Regions from separate parts of the Streptomyces sp. NPDC052225 genome, predicted to be linked through region 1. Evidence: riboswitches for the same ligand, from Rfam matches in the RefSeq annotation. Region 1 holds a riboswitch; each other region holds the start of a gene.
The links. A riboswitch is a leader RNA that binds a small molecule or an ion and turns the genes downstream of it on or off. The one in region 1 is predicted to bind thiamine pyrophosphate.

Region 1 (7,251 bases):
GGCTGACCAAGGGTGGGCCGTGGGCTGGGCAAGGGCCGGCCGTGGGCTGGGCAAGGGCCGGCCGTGGGCTGGTCAACTCGCGGGCTTCAGTGGGTGATTAGCATGGCGGCGTGCAGCCACCCACTGAACCCCCCGCGCCCGGTACCGCCTCCGACCGTGAGATCGAGACGCTCGACGAATTCGACGCCGTCCTCGCCGCGGACGGCACCCTCGCAGGCCACCGGGTCCAGGCCGTCGACCTGACGGACCGTACGGGCCGGCTGCTCGCCGCCGACGTCGCGGGCGCCATATTCCTCGGCTGCCCCATGCACGAGGAGGCGGCGGCACAGGTCAGGGCCCGCGGCGCGCTGGTCTTCCCGCCGGTCCCCGGCCTCCCCTTCGACCCGTACCGGGGGCGCCTGTACACCCCCGACGAACTCTTCGAGGGCCTGACCACCCCGGACGGCTACGCGGCGACGCCGGACTCCCGCGCCTACGCCTGGTTCCAGCGCACGAAGGCGGACGGGGACGTGTTCGCGTCGATGCTGCGCGCCGTCCACGACGACTCGATCTCCGACGCGCTCGACGAACTCCTCGTCGGTGAGCGGGTGGTGGGTGTCATGGGCGGGCACGCGATGGCCCGCGGCACGGACGCGTACGCCGGTGCGGCGCGGCTCGGCCGGACGCTGGCGCGCTCCGGTCTCACCGTCGCGACGGGCGGCGGCCCGGGTGCGATGGAGGCCGCGAACCTGGGAGCGTACGCGGCGCCGTTCGCCGACGCGATGCTCACCGAGGCGCTCCGACTCCTCGCGAAGTCACCGTCGTTCACGCCGTCGATCACGGACTGGGCGGGCGCCGCCTTCGAGGTCCGCACCCGCTGGCCGGCCGGCGGCGCCTCGGTCGGCATCCCCACCTGGTTCTACGGCCACGAGCCGCCGAACGCCTTCGCCTCGCACCTCGCGAAGTACTTCGCGAACGCCACCCGCGAGGACGGCCTGCTGGCCCGCTCCGACGCCGGCGTGATCTTCCTGCCGGGCGCGGCGGGCACGGTGCAGGAGATCTTCGACAACGCGACGCCCAACTACTACGAGTCGCGCGGCGAGCCGACCCCGATGGTCCTCGTCGACCGCGCCCACTGGACGGAGCGCCTGCCGACGTGGCCGCTCCTCGAATCCCTCGCGCGGGGCCGTGCGATGGAGTCACGGATCGCGCTCGTCGACACGGTGGAGGAGGCGCCGGCCGCACTGGCCCGGATCGGGTCAAGCGCGAGTCAAGACTGAACGCTCATCCCCGTCTGTGTATTGACGCTGCGTCACGGGCGCTTGTAAACGTGAGGGGACCGTGAGGGTGCTGAGGCAGGAGCCATGCGCTCCCTCACCACACCCCCCATCATCTGCACTTGATCCCGTGAAGGACAACCGTGTCCGTAACCCCCCGTATATCCGCACGCGCCGCACGCTTCGCCGGTGTGGCGGCCGCCGCGACGGCGCTCACCCTCGGTGTCGCCGGTTCCGCGTCGGCGTGCAACATCAGCGAGTTCACCGCCGCCGCCACCTGCACCGGTGAGCAGGGCGTCATCACCGTCACCGACAAGGACCCCTCGGGCGCCAAGGCGACCGTGGAGCTCTACCTCAAGGCCGGCGGCTCGGAGAAGCTCATCGGCACGAAGGACGTGGAGGGCACCCGCGAGGGCGTCACCGTCACGTTCGAGGAGAACTGGCAGCCGAAGGCCACGTACCGCGTGCACGTGAAGGCCAACGGCGGCCAGGTCGACGACGACATCAAGCCGAACCTGACCGCGCCCGACAAGGGCTGCGCCACGACGACCGCGACCCCGTCGCCGTCGACCCCGGCGCCCAGCACCTCGGCCCCGTCCGAGTCGGCGAAGCCGACCCCGTCGGCCTCCGCGTCCACCTCCGCCGCGGCCCCGGCCCCGGCCCCGTCCAACTCGGCCTCCCCGGCGGGCGGTTCGGACCTCGCCGAGACGGGTGCGAGCTCCAACACCGGCCTGTTCGCCGGTATCGCCGTGGCCCTGGTCGCCGCGGGCGGCGGCGTGGTCTTCGCCCTGCGCAAGCGGGGCGCTGCCCAGCGCTAACCGGCTGTCTTGAGAACGGGTCGCACCGAGGGGTGCGGCCCGTTCTCGCGCAGCACCACGATCTCCGCCGCGTCGAAGGCGACACCGACCTCGGCGCCGGGCTCCGGCGCGTCACGCAGGGCGCACGCCGCCTCGATGCGGGGCGCGCCGTGCGGCTGCAACTGGAGCGCCACGTGCGTACCGCGGAACGTACGGGCGGCGACGGTGCAGGTCACCTGGGCGTCGGCGGCCTCGACGAGCCGTACGCCGGCCGGCCGTACGAGGATCTCGCCGGGCCCCTGCGCGGACCCGGCGGGCACCGGCACCTTGCCCCAGGGCGTGTCGGCCACGGCCCCGGTGACGGTCGCCGCCACGACGTTGTCGAAGCCGAGGAAGCGGGCCACGAACGCGTCCGCCGGATGCTGCCACACCTCAAGTGGCGTGCCGGACTGGGCGATCCGCCCGTCGCGCATGACGACGACCCGGTCGGCGAGCGCGAACGCCTCGCCCTGGTCGTGCGTGACGGCGAGGACGGTGGTCCCCAACTCCCCGAACAGTTCCCGCAGTTCTACGACGAGTCGCTCGCGCAGCGACCGGTCGAGCTGCCCGAGCGGCTCGTCCAGCATCAGCAGCCGGGGCCGCGGCGCGAGCGCCCTGGCGAGCGCGACGCGCTGCTGCTCACCGCCGGACAGCGCGGCGACGGCCCGCCGCTCGGCACCCGGCAGCCCGACGAGGGCGAGCAACTCCCGCACCCGGTGGCCCTGTTCGCTCTTGGGCACACCGTGCATCCGCAGCCCGAACGCGACGTTCCCGCCCACGTCCCGCTGCGGGAACAGCTGATGGTCCTGGAACATCAGGCCGACGCCCCGCTGGTGCGCGGGCACCCGCGCCTGGTCGCGCCCGTCGAGGAGCACCCGCCCGCCGTCGAGCCCCTGGAGCCCCGCGACGGCCCGCAGCAGCGTGGACTTGCCGCTGCCGCTGGGCCCGAGGACACACACGATCTCGTGCTCGGCGACCTCCAGGTCCACGTCGTCGAGCACGGGACGCCCACCGAACCGTACGGTCGCGTCGGCCAACTCCAGCAGCGCCATCAGAACTCCCCGGTCGCGGCCTTGGCGGGCCGCATACGTTCGAGCAGCAGCAGGGAGACGGCGCAGACGACCATCAGCACGGTCGAAAGGGCCATCGCCTGCCCGTAGTTGAGGTCACCGGCCCGCCCGAGCAGACGTGCCACGGCGACCGGCAGGGTCGGGTTGTCGGGCCGCGCGATGAACACGGTCGCCCCGAACTCACCCAGCGACACGGCGAACGCGAACCCCGCCGCGATCAGCAACGCCCGGCGCACCATGGGCAGATCGACCTCCCGCCAGGCCCGCAGCGGCGACGCGCCGAGCACGGCGGCGGCCTCCCGCAGCCGCCCGTCGACGGCCCTCAGCACGGGCAGCATCGTCCGTACGACGAAGGGCACCCCCACGAGCGCCTGCGCGAGCGGCACCAGGATCCAGGAGGCCCGCAGGTCCAGCGGCGGCTCGTCGAGCGTGATCAGGAACCCGAAGCCGACGGTCACCGCGGACACCCCGAGCGGCAGCATCAGGAGCGCGTCGAACCCGCGCACGAGCCGCCCCGCGCGCCGGGTGAGGGCAGCGGCGGCGAGCCCCCCGATGAGCAGCGCGATGGCGGTGGCGGCGAGCGCGTACTCCAGGGAGTTCCCGATCGCGTTGATCGGCGGTACGAGGAAGGTGCCGCCGTCGGCCGAGGTCAGCGCCCGGTAGTACGCGAACCCGTACCCGCCCGGCGCGTCGAGGGAGCGCTCCACGAGCACGCCGAGCGGCAGCACGATCAGCAGTGCGACGCTCACCAACACGCCGCACAGCAGCGCCCATTGACCGGCGCCGCGCGGCCGTCGGGCGGTGTGCGCGGCGTCGACGAGCCGCAGCGCGCTCTCCCGCCGCCGCACGGTCCACGCGTGCACGGCGAGAATCATCCCCACCGCCACGAACTGCACGATCGTCAGCACGGCGGCGGTCGACAGATCGAAGATCTGCGCGGTCTGTCGATAAATCTCGACTTCGAGGGTCGAGAACCCGGGCCCGCCCAGAATCTGCACGACGCCGAACGACGTGAACGTGAACAGGAACACCATGAGCGCGGCGGCGGCGACGGCCGGACCGAGCGCCGGCAGCGTCACCGTCCGCCAGGCCGCGAACCGGGAGGCGCCGAGCATCCGCGCGGCCTCCTCCTGCCGCGGATCGAGCTGCGCCCACAGCCCACCCACGGTCCGCACCACCACGGCGTAATTGAAGAAGACGTGTGCCAGGAGAATCGCCCACACCGTGGTGTCGAGCCGCACGCCCCACAGCTCGTCGAGCAGCCCGCCGTTGCCGAGCAGCGCGAGAAACGCGGTGCCGACGACCACGGTCGGCAGCACGAACGGCACCGTCACGACGGCCCGCAGCACCTGCTTGCCGGGGAACTCGAACCGGGCGAAGACATACGCCCCCGGCAGCGCGATCAGCAGCGTGAGAGCGGTGGACGCCACCGCCTGCCACACCGTGAACCACAGCACGTGCCGGATGTCCGACTGACCCAGGACGTCCAGGATCCGCCCGAACTCCCAGGCACCGTCGACGTGCAGCCCGCGCTCGACGATCGCGGCGACGGGGTAGGCGAAGAAGACCCCGAAGAACACGACGGGCACGACCATGAGCCCGAGCCGCGCCGCGTTCCCGGTCCTGGCCCTGGTCTTGGACGGGCGGGCGACTACTTCAGTACGAGCGACGTCCACGACTTCACCCAGTCGTCGCGGTTGTCCGCGATCTTGCGGGGGCTCATGGTCTCGGGGGCGTCGACCTTGACGGCGTACTTGGTGTAGTCGGCGGGCGCGGTGGCGTTCTTGGTCACCGGGTCGACGAACATGTTGAGCGGCATGTCCTCCTGGAACTCCTTGGAGATCAGGAAGTCCAGCAGCGCCTGGCCGCCCTCGGTGTTCTTCGCCCCGTCGAGCAGCCCCGCGAACTCGATCTGCCGGAAGCAGGTGCCGGTCGCGACGCCGACGGGCGACGTCTTCGGCTGCGGGTCGGAGTAGATGGCCTCGGCGGGCGGCGAGGAGGCGTACGACACGACGAGCGGCCGCTCACCGTCGGCCTTCTTGCCGCCGGCGCTGCCGCTGAACTCCTCGTTGTAGGCCTGGTCCCAGCCGTCGACGACCTTCACCCCGTTGGCCTTGAGCTTCTTCCAGTACGCCTGCCAGCCGTCGTCGCCGTACTGCGCGGCACTGCCGAGCAGGAAGCCGAGCCCGGGCGAGGACGTGGAGGCGTTCTCGGTGACGAGCAGGTTCTTGTACGCGGGCTCGGCGAGATCGGCGAAGGAGGAGGGGGGCGTCAGCTTGTGCTCGGCGAAGTACTTCTTGTCGTAGTTGACGCAGATGGACCCGGTGTCGATCGGGGTCACCCGGTGCTTCCCGGCATCGAGCTGATACTCGCTCCCCACCTCCCCGAGCCCCTTGGCCTTGTACGAGGTGAAGATCCCGTTGTCGAGCGCGCGCGACAGAAGCGTGTTGTCGACGCCGAAGAAGACGTCGCCCTGCGGGTTCCCCTTGGACAGGATGGCCTTGTTGACGGCTTCGCCGGCGTCGCCGTCCTTCAGCACCTTGACCTCGTACCCGGACTGCTTCTCGAAGTCCTTCAGGACGTTCTTCGAGACCGCCCACGAGTCGTGGCTGACGAGGGTGACGGTCTTGGAGCCGCCGGCCGCACTCTCCGAGTCGTCGGACGACCCGCACGCGGACAGCGCGACGAGCCCGAGCCCGACAGTCACGGCGACATAGACCGGACGCCGCCCCATGTTCTTGCTCATTGATTCATTCCTCCTGGAAGTGACCAGGAAGAGACGCGGCCCCGCCCGCGCACCCTCGCGAGGATCGCGACGGCTTGCGGGCAGGGCGCAACAGCTTGAGTGATGTCCGAACTTCCTACCCAGAATGACCTGGGCAAGGTTCAGAGGGTCTGCGGTCGCTACCGCACTCTCAGCGCTGTGGCGCTCCCCTGTCGGAATATGCAGATGTGATGACGGTGGCCAGGCTACCTCTCGGTGGCCGCCAGCTGTCCACAGGCCCCGTCGATCTCCTGACCGCGGGTGTCCCGGACGGTCACCGGCACGCCGTGCGCGGCGATGGCCTCGACGAACGCCTTCTCGTCCTCGGGCCGCGACGCGGTCCACTTCGAGCCGGGCGTCGGATTCAGCGGAATCAGGTTCACATGCACGGGCTTGCCGCGCAGCAACCGCCCGAGCCGGTCCCCACGCCACGCCTGATCGTTGATGTCCCTGATCAGCGCGTACTCGATCGAGAGCCGGCGGCCCGACTTCGCGGCGTACTCCCACCCCGCGTCGAGCACCTCCCGCACCTTCCACCGCGTATTGACGGGTACGAGGGTGTCGCGCAGCTCGTCATCGGGGGCGTGCAGCGAGATGGCGAGGCGGCACTTGAACCCCTCGTCGGAGAACCGGTTGATGGCCGGGACGAGCCCGACCGTCGACACGGTGATGCCGCGCTGGCTCAGGCCAAGACCGTCCGGCTCGGGATCGGTCAGCGCGCGAATCGCCCCGACCACCCGCTTGTAGTTGGCGAGCGGCTCCCCCATCCCCATGAAGACGATGTTGGACAGCCGCGCGGGCCCACCGGGAATCTCCCCGTCCCGCAGCGCCCGCATCCCGTCGACGATCTGGTGCACGATCTCACCGGTCGACAGGTTCCGGTCGAGCCCGGCCTGGCCGGTGGCACAGAACGGACAGTTCATCCCGCACCCGGCCTGCGACGAGATACACATCGTCACCCGGTCCGGGTACCGCATGAGCACGGACTCGACGAGCGTCCCGTCGAACAGCCGCCACAGCGTCTTGCGGGTGGTGTCCTGGTCGGTCGACAGATGCCGCACGACGGTCATCAGCTCCGGCAGCAACGCCTCCCGCAGCTTCTCGCGCGACCCGGCGGGGATGTCGGTCCACTCCGCGGGGTCGTGCGCGTACCGCGCGAAGTAGTGCTGCGAGAGCTGCTTGGCGCGAAACGGCTTCTCACCGATCGCGGCAACGGCTTCCTTCCGCTCCGCAGGCGAAAGATCAGCAAGGTGCCGCGGCGGCTTCTTGGCTCCGCGGGGGGCGACGAAAGTGAGTTCTCCGGGCTTAGGCATGGCTCATCCAGT
Region 2 (7,251 bases), on a different contig from region 1:
CAGGGTCTCCGCGGCGTCGAGCAGCTCGACGGGGTCGGGCAGCAGGGTGCGCTCGTCGGCGATGACCTCCAGCTTGATGAGGTCGGTGCCGAGCGCCTCGCGCGCGAGGCGGGCCGTGAGGACCGCCTCCCCCGCGGTGAAGCAGCCCGCCGTGTTGGGCAGCACCTGAATGTCGAGTTTCTCCAGCACGGACAGGACCGAGCCGTGGACGTTCGCGTTCACGCGGCGCATCGCCACGGTGGTGAGTTCGGTCCCGGAGGCCACCAGGGAGCGCTCCAGGACGTCGAGGCTCGGCGCGCCTCCCGTGCCCATGATCAGGCGCGAGGAGTACGAGGTGCCGCCGAGGACGAAAGCGTCGTCAGCCATGGATGAGTCAGCCTCCTTGTACGGCGGTGAGGACTTCGACGCGGTCTCCTTCGGAGAGCGCGGTCACGGGCCACTGGGTGCGCGGGACGACCGTCTCGTTGAGGGCCGCGGCGACACCGGAGTGCGCGGAGGTGAGCGTGGCCACGAGCACGTCGAGGGTGGCCCCGGCGGTGACGGTGCGCGGCTCACCGTTGAGGGATACGTTCATGCGGACTGCTCCAGGGACTGAAGACCCGCGGCGCAGAAGCGTTTCGGGGTGAACGGGCGGGCCTCGTCGGGCAGTTCACCGGTGGCCAGGACGTGCGCCATCGCGTCGCCCGTGACCGGGGTCAGGAGCACGCCGTTGCGGTAGTGGCCGGTGGCCAGCAGGAGGCCGGGCAGGGTGGTCGGGCCGAGCAGCGGGGCGTTGTCGGGCGAGCCGGGGCGCAGGCCCGCGCGGGTCTCGGTCAGCGGCAGTTCGGTGATGCCGGGGACGAGTTCGTGGGCGTCGCGCAGCAACTCGTAGACCCCGCCGGCCGTGACGGTCGTGTCCCAGCCGAGCTCTTCGCTGGTGGCGCCGACGACCAGTTCGCCGTTGGTGCGCGGGACCAGGTAGACGTGGCTGCCGCGGACGACGGCCCGGATCGTGCGGCTGAGGAACGGCGCGTGCCTGCGCGGCACCGTGAGGCGCAGGACCTGGCCCTTGACGGGCCGCACCGGCGGCAGCACCTCGTCCGGGACACCGGCGAGCTGTCCGCTGCGGCTGCCCGCGGCCAGGACGACCTGTTCCGCCGCGAGCTGGGTGCCGTCGGCGAGGACGAGGCCGCACGCCCGGTCCCGTACGACGGAGAGCCGCTCGGCCGAGGATCGGTGGAGGACCACCCCGGCGCGCTCGCAGGCCGTCACGAGGGCGCTCGCGAGCCTTCTCGGGTCGATCTGGTGGTCACCGTCGACCCGCAGGCCCCCGCGCACGCCCGGCGCGAGCATCGGCTCGAGGCGGCGGCAGTCGCGGCCCGAGAGCCACTCGGACTCCAGGCCCGACTTCCTTTGCAGGGCGTGCAGTTCGCGCAGATGCGCCCGGTCGTCCGCGTCGAGCGCGACGGCCAGCGTGCCGCACGCGCGGTAGCCGAGGTCCTGTCCGCTCGCCTCGGCCAGTTCGGCCGCGAAGTCCGGATAGCGGTGCGCGGACGCGAGGTTCAGGGCGAGCAACGTCTGCTCGCCGTAGTGGAGTTCGGTGACGGCGGCCAGCATCCCGGCCGCCACCTGGGCGGCCCCGCCGCCCGGTTCGGGGTCCACGACCGCCACGGACAGACCGCGCTGCGCGGCCCTCCATGCGGTGACCAGACCGATGATTCCGCCTCCGACGACCAGGACGTCGGAGGCGCTCGACACGGTGGGTGGCGTACGCGACATGGGCGTCAGCCCCTCCCTTCGCCGGCATGACCCGGATCAGGTTCGTACGGTCGGAGGCCGCTCCAGCCTCCCTCTCAGCCCGCTGCGTACGGGCTCCCGCGAGTGCTTTACGTTGGCCACCCTAGTCCTTCGGTACGACGCCCAGTAAGGGAGCCTCATCTGTGGCCCGTTCGCTCGACGGTCTCCTCCTCGCCCCCGTGGCCGACCAGGCCCCCGGTCAGGTCGGTACGCGCACCCGCTTCGCCTACCAGGAGAGGGACGGCCGCGTATGGGCCGCTTATGAAGGCGGCGACGTCGTACAGGGCCACCTCGTGGGCACGCGTTCCGGTGACCGGCTCGACTTCCGCTACGTACAGCTGAAGACGGACGGATCCACCTCTTCGGGACACTGCGTCTCGACCGTCTCCGAACTGCCGGACGGCCGCGTGCGGCTCGACGAGACATGGGAGTGGGAGTCGCAGGAGGGCAGCGGCACCAGTGTGGTCGAGGAGATCGCCGCACCGGCCTGATCGTCCTAGGGCCTGTCTGGAGTTCCCCCGCGGCGTCGCGACGCCCGGCACGCCCGCTCCTTCTCCCACGGGGGAACTCCGGACAGGCCCTAGATCGCTAAACCGGTGACACGTGTGCAGGACGTCACTGGACGGGAGTGGCCCGCGCCGCTGACCGACGGAAGATCAGATGCCTAAGGTGATCCCGTGAGCGAGCAGCGGAACGGGACACCTACAGGGCAGCGGCGCGTGGTCATCGTCGGCGCGGGGATGGCCGGCGTGCAGACGGCGGTGGCGCTGCGCGAACAGGGCTTCGCCGGTGCCGTCACGCTGATCGGCGCGGAACCCCACCAGCCCTACGACCGGCCGCCGTTGTCCAAGGCCGTGCTGCTCGGCAAGGCCGAGGGCTCGGCCTTCGACGTCGACTTCGAGGCGCTCGGCGTCACCCTCGACCTGGGCCGCGAGGTGACCGGCCTGCGCCCCGGCGACCACGAGCTGGACACCGCCGAGGGCCCGGTCCCGTACGACGTCCTGGTCGTCGCGACCGGCGCCGAACCGATCCGCCTGCCCGGCGCGGAGACCGTCCCGGGAGTGCACCTGCTGCGCACCCTGGACGACGCCGAGCGGCTGCGGCCCGTCCTCGCCGAGCAGCACGACGTCGTGGTCGTGGGGGCCGGCTGGATCGGCGCGGAGTTCGCCACCGCCGCCCGCGAGGCCGGCTGCCGCGTCACCGTCGTGGAGGCGGCCGAGCGACCGCTGGCCGGGGCGCTGCCCGCGGAGATCGCCGCCCCCATGGCGCGCTGGTACGCGGACGCCGGGGCCCAACTGCGCACCCGCGCGCGCGTGGAGCGCGTCGAGAGCGGCGAGGTGGTCCTGGACGACGGGACGCGACTGCCGGCCGGAGCCGTCGTCGTCGGCATCGGCGCCCGCCCCGCCACCCGCTGGCTGGCCGGCTCCGGCATCGAACTGGGCGACCACCGCGAAGTGGTGGCCGACCAGCGGCTGCGCACCTCCGTGCCCGACGTGTACGCGGTGGGCGACTGCTCGTCGTTCCCCTCGGCCCGCTACGAGGAACGCCTGCTCGTCCACCACTGGGACAACGCGCTGCAAGGGCCGCGCACGGTCGCGGCCAACATCATCGGAGAGACACCCGCGGTCTACGACCCGGTGCCCTACTTCTGGTCCGAGCAGTTCGGCCGCTTCGTCCAGTACGCGGGCCACCACGGCGCCGCGGACACCACGGTGTGGCGCGGCGATCCGGCGGGCGCCGCGTGGTCGGTGTGCTGGCTGCGCGGCGGCGCCCTGGTCGCCGTCCTGGCCGTCGGCAAGCCGCGTGACCTGGCCCAGGGCCGCAAACTCATCGAGGCCCGCACCGTCCTCGACCCGGAGCTGCTGGCCGACCCGGCCCGCCCGCTGAAGTCCGCGGTGGCCTGAGCAGCCCCGGTTGCGCGGGGAAAATACCTGGTCAGACGGGTCCGGCTTTCCGACTGTCAGTCCGGGATGGCACGCTTGTCCTGTGACCGAGATTGACGCAAAGATCGATGCTCTCGTCCCCGAGTGGCTGAACCTCCCCGACATCGCCGAGATGCTCGACATCGAGGTGACGCGTGTGCGACAGCTGGTGAAGGAAGGCCAGCTGATCGCCGTACGCCGCGGGGAGAACAGGGCACTGGCCGTGCCCGCCGCCTTCATCGACGGCGACAAGATCGTCAAGGGGCTCGTGGGCCTCCTGACGGTCCTGAGGGACGACGGCTTCAGCGACGAAGAGATGCTGGAGTGGCTCTTCACCCCCGACCCGACCCTGCCGGGCACGCCCGCGCAGGCCCTGAGCGAGAATCGCGGCACGGAGGTGAAGCGCCGCGCCCAGGCGCTCGCCGTCTGACCTGACAACCGTCCGGCGTGCGCGCCCCATGTCCTGGGGTGCGCACGCCACCGACACCGCACCACTTACGGGGGGACTTCCATGGCGGACACCCAGCGCGCCCGGCTCGCCGACGCCCGGCTCTACCTCTGCACGGACGCACGCAAGCGCCAGGGCGACCTGCCGGAGTTCCTCGACGCCGTCCTCGCGAGCGGCGTGGACATCGTGCAGCTGCGCGACAAGGGCATGGAGGCCGGCGAGGAGCTCGAGCACCTCGCCGTGTTCGCCGACGCGGCCCGCCGCCACGGCAAGCTCTTCGCGGTGAACGACCGGGCGGACGTCGCCCACGCCACCGCCGCCGACGTGCTGCACCTGGGCCAGGGCGACCTGCCCGTGCCCGCAGCGCGCGCGATCCTCGGCGACGACGTCCTGATAGGCCGCTCCACGCACGCCGACGCGGAGGCCGCCGCGGCCGCCGTCCAGGAGGGCGTGGACTACTTCTGCACCGGACCCTGCTGGCCGACCCCCACCAAGCCCGGCCGGTACGCACCCGGTCTCGACCTGGTGCGGTACACGGCAGGCCTCGGCACCGACCGCCCCTGGTTCGCCATCGGCGGCATCGACCTGGGCAACCTCGACGAGGTCCTGGAGGCCGGCGCCCGTCGCGTCGTCGTCGTACGGGCCATCACCGAGGCCGACGATCCGGGCGCCGCCGCGGCCGAGTTCGCGAAGCGCCTGCGCACCGCGTGACACGTCGGAAGCCCCGGTTTCGCTCGGCTGTCCGCAAGGTGGACGGGGATTAGGGGCAACCGGATTCCGTCAGTAACCTGCCCGTATGGCCCTAGGTACCGCTTCCACCAGGACTGATCGCGCCCGCACCGTGCGCGACATGCTCGCGTCCGGCAAGACGACGTACTCGTTCGAGTTCTCCGCGCCGAAGACCCCGAAGGGCGAGCGCAACCTGTGGAACGCGCTGCGCCGGGTGGAGGCCGTGGCTCCCGACTTCGTCTCCGTCACGTACGGGGCGGGCGGCTCCACGCGCGCGGGCACCGTCAAGGAGACGCAGCAGATCGTCGTGGACACGACGCTGACGCCGGTGGCCCACATCACCGCCGTCGAGCACTCCGTCGCCGAACTGCGCAACATCATCGGCCAGTACGCCGACGCCGGGATCCGGAACATGCTCGCGGTGCGCGGCGACCCGCCGGGCGACCCGATGGGCGACTGGATCTCGCACCCCGAGGGCCTCACGTACGCGGCCGAACTCGTCGAGTTGATCAAGGAGTCGGGCGACTTCTGCGTCGGCGTCGCCGCGTTCCCCGCGATGCATCCGCGCTCCGCGGACTGGGCCACCGACGTGCGGCACTTCGTCGACAAGTGCCGGGCGGGCGCCGACTACGCGATCACGCAGATGTTCTTCCACCCGGAGGAGTACCTGCGCCTGCGCGACAAGGTCGCCGCCGCGGGCTGCGACACCCCGATCATCCCGGAATGCATGCCGGTGACGAGTGTGCGCATGCTCGAACGCCTGCCCAAGCTCAGCAACGCGGACTTCCCCCCGGCACTGAAAGAGCGGATCCTCACAGCCAAAGACGATCCAGCCGCTGTACGCTCCATTGGCATCGAGTTCGCGACGGAGTTCTGCGCGAAGCTGCTTGACGAGGGTGTCCCGGGTCTGCACTTCATTACGCTCAACAACTCCACTGCGGCGTTGGAAATCTACGAAAACCTGGGCCTGCACGACCAGCGGGCCTGATGGGCCGTACCCACCTCGGGATACGGCCGTACGAGAGGGGCGTACATGGGCTGGGCGGTCCTCTACATCGCGTTCGGACTGGTGGCGCTCTGGCTCCTCGGTGAGGTGCTGCTGCAGTACAAGGCACGGCTGCGCTGGCGGCTGCTCGCCTTCGTCGGCTTCCTCGGAGTCGTCCTCGGTGTCCTGATGCCGTCGGTGTACGTCATCGGGCTCGGCGCCATCGCCTTCGCGATCGGCCAGACGTACGTCACGCTGTCGTTCCGCCGCGGCTTCGCCGCGGGCTGGGCGCTCAAGCACGGCCCGGAGCAGGACGGCGAGGCCCCGGCCGAGGGCCGTTCGAGCAAGCGCCGCAAGAGGGAACCCGTCCACCAGGAGCCGACGCTCGAGGTCTCCGACCTGGAGTACGAGCAGAGCGCGCACGACTACGCGCCGGTTCCGGAGTCCCCGGCCGAGAGCACCACGGTGTACGCGACCACCGAGCCGATGCCCGACGACACCGGCCAGTACGGCGTCTACAGCGACACGGCGTACGCCCAGGCCGCCCAGGGGCACGGCGCGCAGGACTACGGCTACGGCACCGGGTCCTTCGGCTACGACCAGCAGAACTACGGCTACGACGCCACGCAGCAGCCGTACGCGGCGCCCTACTCCGACCCGTACATCGGCGCGCAGACCTACCCCGCGCAGCCCCAGTACGGCGATCCGTACGCGACGGGGGAGCAGCAGTACGGCGACCCGTACGCGACGGCCGCCGGCTACGGCTCGGACACCCCGCCCGGTGGCGTCTGGGTGCCGCAGCAGCGCAGCGGCGACGAGCAGCAGCAGGGCTACGGCGGTGAACTCCCGCCGGAGCAGCCGTACCCGGCGTATCCGCAGCACGACCCGAACACCGGGTACGAGACCGGCTACAACGAGCAGCAGTACCGGTACTGACACCGCGACACGGAGACGGACACGGGTACTGACCCGCTCTTCCGCGGCTCACTGGGAGCCGCGGAACTCCGGTCCCTCCACGATCAGGCCCGCCACCAGCGCCCCCGACATGCCCGCGTGCGGCAGCCCGCCGCCCGGATGCGACCAGCCGCCGACCGTGAACAGGCCCGGCATCCCCGTGCTGTTCGCCGGGTGCAGCAGGCGCCCCTGAGCCGCGGCGAGGGCGGGCGCGGGCACGGCTCCACCGGCCGCGCCGGTCGCCTCGGCGATGTCCTGCGGGGTACGGACCTCGTGCCAGAGCAGCCGGTCGCGCAGCCCGGGGACGGCTCGCTCGGCCGCCGTCAGGACGCTCTCCACCTCGGCCTCGGCCACGCGGGCGTGCGGCGGCACGGTCACCGTGACCGTCACCGCCTCGTGCGCGGCATCCGGCACCTGCGCCGCGTCCCCGGGACGCA
Region 3 (7,251 bases), on a different contig from region 1:
CCTTGATTTCCAAGGTCATTGATGGTTCATCACCTTGCAGAAACGTGCCTGTCAACGCGTGCATATGCGCCCCCACCATGCAGCCGCATGAGCCCTACTATCGGCTCGCCATGACAGCAGCAGGGAAGCACCAGGTGAGCCGGGCAGAGACGACCCGCAGGGGCACCCGGCCGAGCCGGGCAGGCATCAGAGACGTTGCCGCCGCCGCCGGGGTCTCGATCACGACTGTCTCCGATGCGCTCAACGGCAAGGGACGGCTTCCGGACGCCACCCGACGCCATGTCCGCGAGGTCGCCGACCGGCTGGGCTATCGCCCGTCCGCGGCGGCCCGCACGCTCCGTACCGGCAAGTCGGGCTTGATCGGCCTGACCGTGACGACCTACGGGGATGAACCTTTCACCTTCACGGAGTTCGCGTACTTCGCCGAGATGGCCCGAGCGGCCACCTCCGCCGCGCTCGCGCGCGGCTACGCCCTCGTCATCCTGCCCGCCACCTCACGCCACGACGTCTGGTCGAACGTCGCGCTCGACGGCACCGTCGTCATCGACCCCTCCGACCACGACCCGGTCGTCAGCGAGCTGGTCCGCCAGGGCCTGCCCGTCGTCTCGGACGGACGTCCCGCGGGCACTCTGCCCGTGACCGCCTGGGTCGACAACGACCACGAGGCCGCCGTGCTCGGCATCCTCGACCACCTCGCCGAGGCCGGCGCCCGCCGCATCGGCCTCCTGACCGGCACCACCACCGACACCTACACCCACCTCTCCACCTCCGCGTATCTGCGCTGGTGCGAGCGGATCGGGCAGGAACCGGTCTACGAGTCGTACCCCGCGCACGACCCCTGTGCGGGCGCCGTCGCGGCCGACCGGTTGCTCGCCAGGCCCGACCGCCCGGACGCGGTCTACGGCCTGTTCGACCCCAACGGCACGGATCTCCTTGCGGCCGCACGCCGCTACGGGCTGCGCGTCCCCGAGGACCTGCTGCTCGTGTGCTGCAGCGAGTCGAACGTGTACGCCAACACCGAGCCGCCCATCACCACGCTCTCGCTCAAGCCGCGCCGCATCGGCACGGCCGTCGTCCAGCTGCTCATCGACGCCATCGAGGGGCTCGAATCCGACCAGCCGGTCGAGCAGGTGATACCGACGGAGCTGATCGTGCGGACCTCGTCCCAGCGCCGTCCGCCCCGCACCACCGTCAGCCCGCCCCGCTCGCCCGGGCAGGGCTGACCCCCGTACCCCCGTCGACCCCGTCGAAGCCGGAAGAAGCAGGAGGGAGCCGGGAAAGAAACCGGCAAGGACTCAGGGGAAAAGTCCACACCAATTCGGGAGAAAAGCACGGTGAACAGCCCCCCGTCACCGATTCACCACCCCTGGTGCATCACACAGCGCGAGCCGCATTCCTATGATGGGCGCACGACACCGCGGGCCGCTGCGACCAGGCAGTCCGATCCGGTGCACAGGCGGCGCAATGGTGGTGGAGGGGTCGATGACTCAGGGGGCCGGTCAGGGACCCGCAGCGCGCACGGAGACGCTGCGCGACTTCCGCGTTCCCGCGTACGTCCATGACGTACCGGCGAACGTGGTTCCGTCCGACCCTGCCCCCGGTCCCGAGCCCGACGCCGAGGTGTACCCGGACGGGTACACCCCCACCGAGCGCGACCTCCCGGTCATCAATCGGGGTGACACCGTGCAGGTCGAGATCGCGCAGCAGCCCGCGCCGCAGCAGGCCGACGGCCTCGGCCCGCTGTACGTGGTCGGGGACGTGCACGGCTACCTCGACGAGCTGCTCGCCGCGCTCCGCGAGAAGGGCCTGATCGATACCGAGGGCAACTGGGCGGCGGGCACCGCGCGCCTGTGGTTCCTCGGCGACTTCACCGACCGCGGGCCCGACGGGATCGGCGTCATCGACCTCGTGATGCGGCTGTCCGCCGAGGCGGCCGCGGCCGGCGGCTACTGCAAGGCGCTCATGGGCAACCACGAGCTGCTGCTGCTCGGCGCGAAGCGGTTCGGCGACACCCCCGTCAACTCCGGTGCCGGCACCGCCACCTTCCAGGCGGCCTGGTTGCTCAACGGCGGCCAGAAGTCCGACATGGACCGCCTCCAGGACGTCCATCTCCAGTGGATGTCCCGTCTCGACGCGATCGAGATCGAGGACGACCACCTGCTGATGCACTCCGACACGACCGCGTACCTCGACTACGGCGACTCGATCGAGGCGGTCAACGACACGGTCCGCGAGACGCTCACGCGCAACGACGCGGACGAGTGCTGGGACCTGTTCCGCAAGTTCACGAAGCGGTTCGCCTTCCGTGACGAGGAGTCCGGGCCGGGCTCGGTCCGCGAGCTCCTCGACGCCTACGGCGGCTCCCGCGTCGTGCACGGCCACAGCCCGATCCCGTACCTCCTCGGCGAGGTCGGTGGCGAGGACGCGGACGGCGAGGAGAGCCGGCCCGTCGTCGAGGGCCCGCACGTGTACGCGGGCGGTCTCGCCATCGCCATGGACGGCGGCGTGACCATGGCCGGAAAGCTGCTGGTCCAGCAACTCCCCATGGATATCTGAGAGTTCACCGGGCAGGCGCGTAAGCGGAGGATCCGGCAGGCCACAGGGCCAATTTCCGGAAACCCCCTGTCACCGCGCGCCGTGACCGCTCTACCATCGGCTTATCCGTAGCAGGCTCCCCTCCGTTTCTGCCCGACGGCTCGTAACCATGCGAGTCACCAAGCCCTACGGAGCATCGGGGGATGCACATGAACAGCGCTCCGCATTTGCTGAACGAGGACCGCCCCGAGTTCGAGCGGATCCTCGATGAGGCGCTGCGTACCGCACCCAACCGCCCTGATCTCGCCGCAGTGGGCCGGCGGCTCAACCCCGAACAGCTGCGCACCATGGCGTTGAACGCCGCCGCGCTGATCAGCACGGCGGCAGCCACCGAGTACCAGCACTACATCAAGGTCCGTGAGGAACTGCGTGCTGCCCCGCGGCCCGTCCGTCCGCTACGCGAAGGAGGCTCCTCCGGCTCCGCGGAGTCCGGAAGCAACACGATCGGTCTGGTCGCGGAGACCACGGGGCCCGGCGTCGCCGCCGTCGCCGTCGTGCTCGCCCCGGTCCTCGCCGGGACGGCCGCCGCGATCTTCCTGCTGGTCGGCTACATCCTGAAGATGCTCCACCCGGCGCCCGACTTCGCCGACACGCTGCTGGCGTTCGGCTGGGTCTTCGGCGCCATCACCGCGGCGGGCATCCTCGTCGCGGCGGTCTGCCTGCTGCTGACCGCCCTGCGCAACGGAGCGACGTCGCTCCAGGCGAGCGCGCACGGCGAGTCGAACGAGGCGGTGGCACAGGCCAGGGAAGTCTGGGGCAAGGCGCTCCTGGAGCGCGGCATCCTGCCGTTCCTGCGGGAGGCCCTGGCGGACCCGCCGCCGAGCGGTGGGACGCCGCTCGGCGGCGGCCGGGGCGGTGGCCCCAGCCGCATGCCCCAACTCGGCTACAACCGGCCGGGGTTCAGCAGCCCCGACGGCGGAGGCACCGCCACGGGGCAGCGGGCCGGCTACTCCAGCCCGGACTTCACCAGTCCGGACTTCGGAGGCCCCGAGCACCAGCCGGACTGACCCTCCGGCATCGGCACGGGGCCGTGACCTCGGCTCGGGGCGAACTGCGCGGGCCCCGAGCCCTTGGTCATGCCCGCGTACGCGTCAGTCGGCCATCGGCAGATAGACGCGGTTTCCCGCCTCGGCGAACTCCTTCGACTTCTGCTCCATCCCGGCCTCGACCTCGGCCTTGGTCGTGCCGTGCTCGCGCCGGATGTCCTGCGAGATCTTCATCGAGCAGAACTTCGGACCGCACATCGAGCAGAAGTGCGCGGTCTTCGCGGGCTCGGCCGGCAGCGTCTCGTCGTGGAACTCCCGTGCCGTGTCCGGGTCGAGAGCCAGGTTGAACTGGTCCTCCCACCGGAACTCGAAGCGGGCGTCGCTCAGCGCGTCGTCCCACTCCTGCGCGCCCGGGTGCCCCTTGGCGAGGTCCGCCGCGTGGGCCGCGATCTTGTACGTGATGACGCCGGTCTTCACGTCGTCCCTGTTCGGCAGGCCCAGGTGCTCCTTGGGCGTGACGTAGCAGAGCATCGCCGTGCCCCACCAGGCGATCATCGCCGCGCCGATCCCGGACGTGATGTGGTCGTACGCCGGGGCGACATCGGTGGTCAGCGGGCCGAGCGTGTAGAACGGCGCCTCCTCGCAGATCTCCTGCTGGAGGTCGATGTTCTCCTTGATCTTGTGCATCGGGACATGGCCCGGGCCCTCGATCATCGTCTGCACGTTGTGCCGCTTGGCGATGGTGTTGAGCTCGCCGAGCGTGCGCAGCTCCGCGAACTGGGCCTCGTCGTTGGCGTCCGCGATGGAGCCGGGGCGCAGGCCGTCGCCGAGCGAGTACGTGACGTCGTACGCCGCGAGGATCTCGCACAGCTCCTCGAAGTGCTCGTAGAGGAAGCTCTCCTTGTGGTGCGCGAGGCACCACGCGGCCATGATCGAGCCGCCGCGCGAGACGATGCCGGTCTTGCGGTTGGCCGTCAGCGGGACGTACGGGAGGCGGACGCCGGCGTGGACCGTCATGTAGTCGACGCCCTGCTCGGCCTGCTCGATGACCGTGTCCTTGTAGATCTCCCAGGTCAGTTCCTCGGCCTTGCCGTCGACCTTTTCGAGGGCCTGGTAGAGCGGCACGGTGCCGATCGGGACGGGGGAGTTGCGCAGCACCCACTCGCGCGTGGTGTGGATGTTGCGGCCGGTGGAGAGGTCCATGACGGTGTCGGCGCCCCAGCGGGTCGCCCATGTCATCTTCTCCACCTCCTCCTCGATGGACGACGTGACCGCGGAGTTGCCGATGTTGGCGTTGACCTTCACCAGGAACCGCTTGCCGATGATCATCGGCTCGATCTCCGGGTGGTTCACGTTGGCGGGCAGCACGGCCCGGCCCGCCGCGATCTCCTCCCGTACGACCTCGGGCGCGACGTTCTCCCGGAGCGCCACGTACTCCATCTCCGGGGTGATCTCGCCCCGGCGTGCGTACGCGAGTTGGGTCACGGCCTGGCCGTCGCGGCCCCGGCGCGGCTGGCGCGGGCGGCCCGGGAAGACCGCGTCGAGGTTGCGCAGACCGCCGCGCGGCGACGTGTGCTTGATGCCGTCGTCCTCGGGGCGGACGGGGCGTCCCGCGTACTCCTCGGTGTCGCCGCGGGCGATGATCCAGTTCTCCCGCAGCGGGGCGAGCCCGCGGCGGACATCGGTGTCGACGGTCGGATCGGTGTACGGGCCGGAGGTGTCGTACAGCGTGACCGACTGCCCGTTGGTGAGATGCACCTGACGGACCGGCACCTGGAGGTCCGGGCGCGAGCCCGTGACGTATCCCTTGTGCCAGCCGATGGACTTCCCGGCCTCGTTCAGGTTCTCGCCCTGGTTGGAGGCAGGCGTGCGTGCGTCCGTTGTGGTCATGAGACCTACTCCCTACGCCGGCATTACCCGGTAACAGGTTCGGCGGTCGACGCAGCGAGATCCGTCTCGCGATGTTCCACGTCGTTTCACGTGAAACACGCTTCGATACGGAGGTCAGCGCCCTCTCAGCCCGGTGCTCCGAGCTCCCGCGTGTGCAAAGGTGCCTCCACGCTAGCGTCATGTCGGACGCGTTGAACAGAGGGCCCCTGCCGTTCTTGCGATGATCGGGCGGTGACCACCACCCAGCAGCCCCCGCCCCCACCGTCCCATCCGCCGCATGGGCACTCCCACAGCCACGGTCCGGCCACGCCCGTCTCGAAGCACCTGCGCAAGGTCATCGCGGCGGTCCTGATCCCGTTCTCCGTCGCCGTCGTCGTGGGTCTGGCGGTGCTGTGGCCCGGTGGCGCCCCCGCGCACGAGCGCACCGGTGTGGGCTTCGACCGGCAGACGCAGCAGGCCACGGTGACCCAGGTCGACAAGGTCGACTGCAAGTCCGTGAACGCCTCCGGGGACACCCCCACCGGGGACACCTCCACGGCCGAGGGTTCGTCCGCGCAGCAACAGGCCAACGGGACCTGCGAGAACGCGACGATCCGCGTCGACACCGGCAAGGACAAGGGCCGTACGTTCACCGAGGTCGTCCAGCCGGACTCGCCGCGGCAGCTGCACGAGGGCCAGAAGGTGATCGTCGCCTACGCGCCCGACGCCCCTGAGAACTTGCAGTACTCGGTCACCGATGTGAACCGCAAGCTTCCGATGGCGCTGCTCGCCGGGATCTTCGCCGTGGCCGTGGTCGTGGTGGGCCGGCTGCGGGGCCTGATGGCGCTGATCGCGCTCGCGGTCAGCTTCCTCGTGTTGACGTTCTTCATCCTGCCCGCGATCCTTCAGGGCTCGAATCCGCTGGTGGTGGCGGTCGTCGGGGCGAGCGCCATCATGCTCATCGCGCTCTACATGTGTCACGGCCTGTCGGCCCGCACCTCGGTGGCGGTGCTCGGCACGCTCGTATCGCTGCTGCTGATCGGGCTGTTGGGGTCCCTGTTCATCGGCTGGGCAGCGCTGACCGGCAACACGGACGACAACACCGGCCTGATCCACGGCCTGTACCCGGACATCGACATGAGCGGTCTGCTGCTGGCCGGCGTCATCATCGGTTCGCTCGGCGTCCTGGACGACGTGACGGTGACCCAGACGTCGGCGGTCTGGGAGCTGCACGAGGCCAATCCGACGATGGGCTGGCGCGGTCTGTACCGGGCGGGCATCCGGATCGGACGCGACCACATCGCGTCCGTCGTCAACACCCTGGTCCTGGCGTACGCGGGCGCGGCCCTGCCGCTCCTGCTGCTCTTCTCGATCGCGCAGAGCAGCGTGACCGACGTCGCCAACAGCGAGCTCGTGGCGGAGGAGATCGTGCGCACGCTGGTCGGCTCGATCGGCCTGGTGGCGTCCGTTCCGGTCACGACCGCCCTGGCGGCCCTGGTCGTGTCCGCCGACCGCCCGGGGTCCCACGGGCCCGAGAGGGCCGCTCCGGTACGCGGTGGCAGGGGCCGCCGACGCAAGCGCTGAGCGCACGGTACGGCTCGGGGGCACCGTGCTGCTGAAGCGTTACGTCTGCGAGGGCCGGGCCGGGGGAACGGCTCAGCCCGCGCTCTGCTCCTCGGCGAGGATCCGGTCGAGGGCCTCGTCGAGGTGGGTCTCGAAGTCGGCGAGCGCCCGCTCCTGACCGAGCGGGACGAGCTTGTCCGTACGGTCGAGGAACGCGACGAGCGGGGCGACCCCGGCC

Region 2: linked by a shared signal. The riboswitch ahead of thiO (glycine oxidase ThiO) and the one ahead of AB0L37_RS25595 (thiamine ABC transporter substrate-binding protein) in region 1 are both predicted to bind thiamine pyrophosphate.
Region 3: linked by a shared signal. The riboswitch ahead of thiC (phosphomethylpyrimidine synthase ThiC) and the one ahead of AB0L37_RS25595 (thiamine ABC transporter substrate-binding protein) in region 1 are both predicted to bind thiamine pyrophosphate.

What each region holds. Positions count from the first base shown of each region.
Region 1 is NZ_JBFAVD010000019.1:38,194-45,444, forward strand. Features, by position in the region: gene AB0L37_RS25575 (LOG family protein) at 111-1,259, shown strand; gene AB0L37_RS25580 (LAETG motif-containing sortase-dependent surface protein) at 1,448-2,074, shown strand; gene AB0L37_RS25585 (ABC transporter ATP-binding protein) at 2,071-3,144, opposite strand; gene AB0L37_RS25590 (iron ABC transporter permease) at 3,144-4,757, opposite strand; gene AB0L37_RS25595 (thiamine ABC transporter substrate-binding protein) at 4,814-5,908, opposite strand; TPP riboswitch at 6,003-6,108, opposite strand; gene rlmN (23S rRNA (adenine(2503)-C(2))-methyltransferase RlmN) at 6,133-7,239, opposite strand.
Region 2 is NZ_JBFAVD010000007.1:276,142-283,392, reverse strand. Features, by position in the region: gene AB0L37_RS14025 (thiazole synthase) at 1-366, opposite strand, end outside; gene thiS (sulfur carrier protein ThiS) at 374-574, opposite strand; gene thiO (glycine oxidase ThiO) at 571-1,758, opposite strand; TPP riboswitch at 1,755-1,868, opposite strand; gene AB0L37_RS14010 (hypothetical protein) at 1,920-2,267, shown strand; gene AB0L37_RS14005 (FAD-dependent oxidoreductase) at 2,454-3,680, shown strand; gene AB0L37_RS14000 (Rv2175c family DNA-binding protein) at 3,763-4,128, shown strand; gene thiE (thiamine phosphate synthase) at 4,210-4,857, shown strand; gene metF (methylenetetrahydrofolate reductase [NAD(P)H]) at 4,943-5,863, shown strand; gene AB0L37_RS13985 (hypothetical protein) at 5,909-6,796, shown strand; gene AB0L37_RS13980 (NAD(P)/FAD-dependent oxidoreductase) at 6,845-7,251, opposite strand, start outside.
Region 3 is NZ_JBFAVD010000001.1:422,734-429,984, reverse strand. Features, by position in the region: gene AB0L37_RS02140 (LacI family DNA-binding transcriptional regulator) at 111-1,223, shown strand; gene AB0L37_RS02135 (metallophosphoesterase) at 1,483-2,556, shown strand; gene AB0L37_RS02130 (hypothetical protein) at 2,739-3,602, shown strand; gene thiC (phosphomethylpyrimidine synthase ThiC) at 3,687-5,471, opposite strand; TPP riboswitch at 5,464-5,631, opposite strand; gene AB0L37_RS02120 (YibE/F family protein) at 5,703-7,034, shown strand; gene AB0L37_RS02115 (SsgA family sporulation/cell division regulator) at 7,107-7,251, opposite strand, start outside.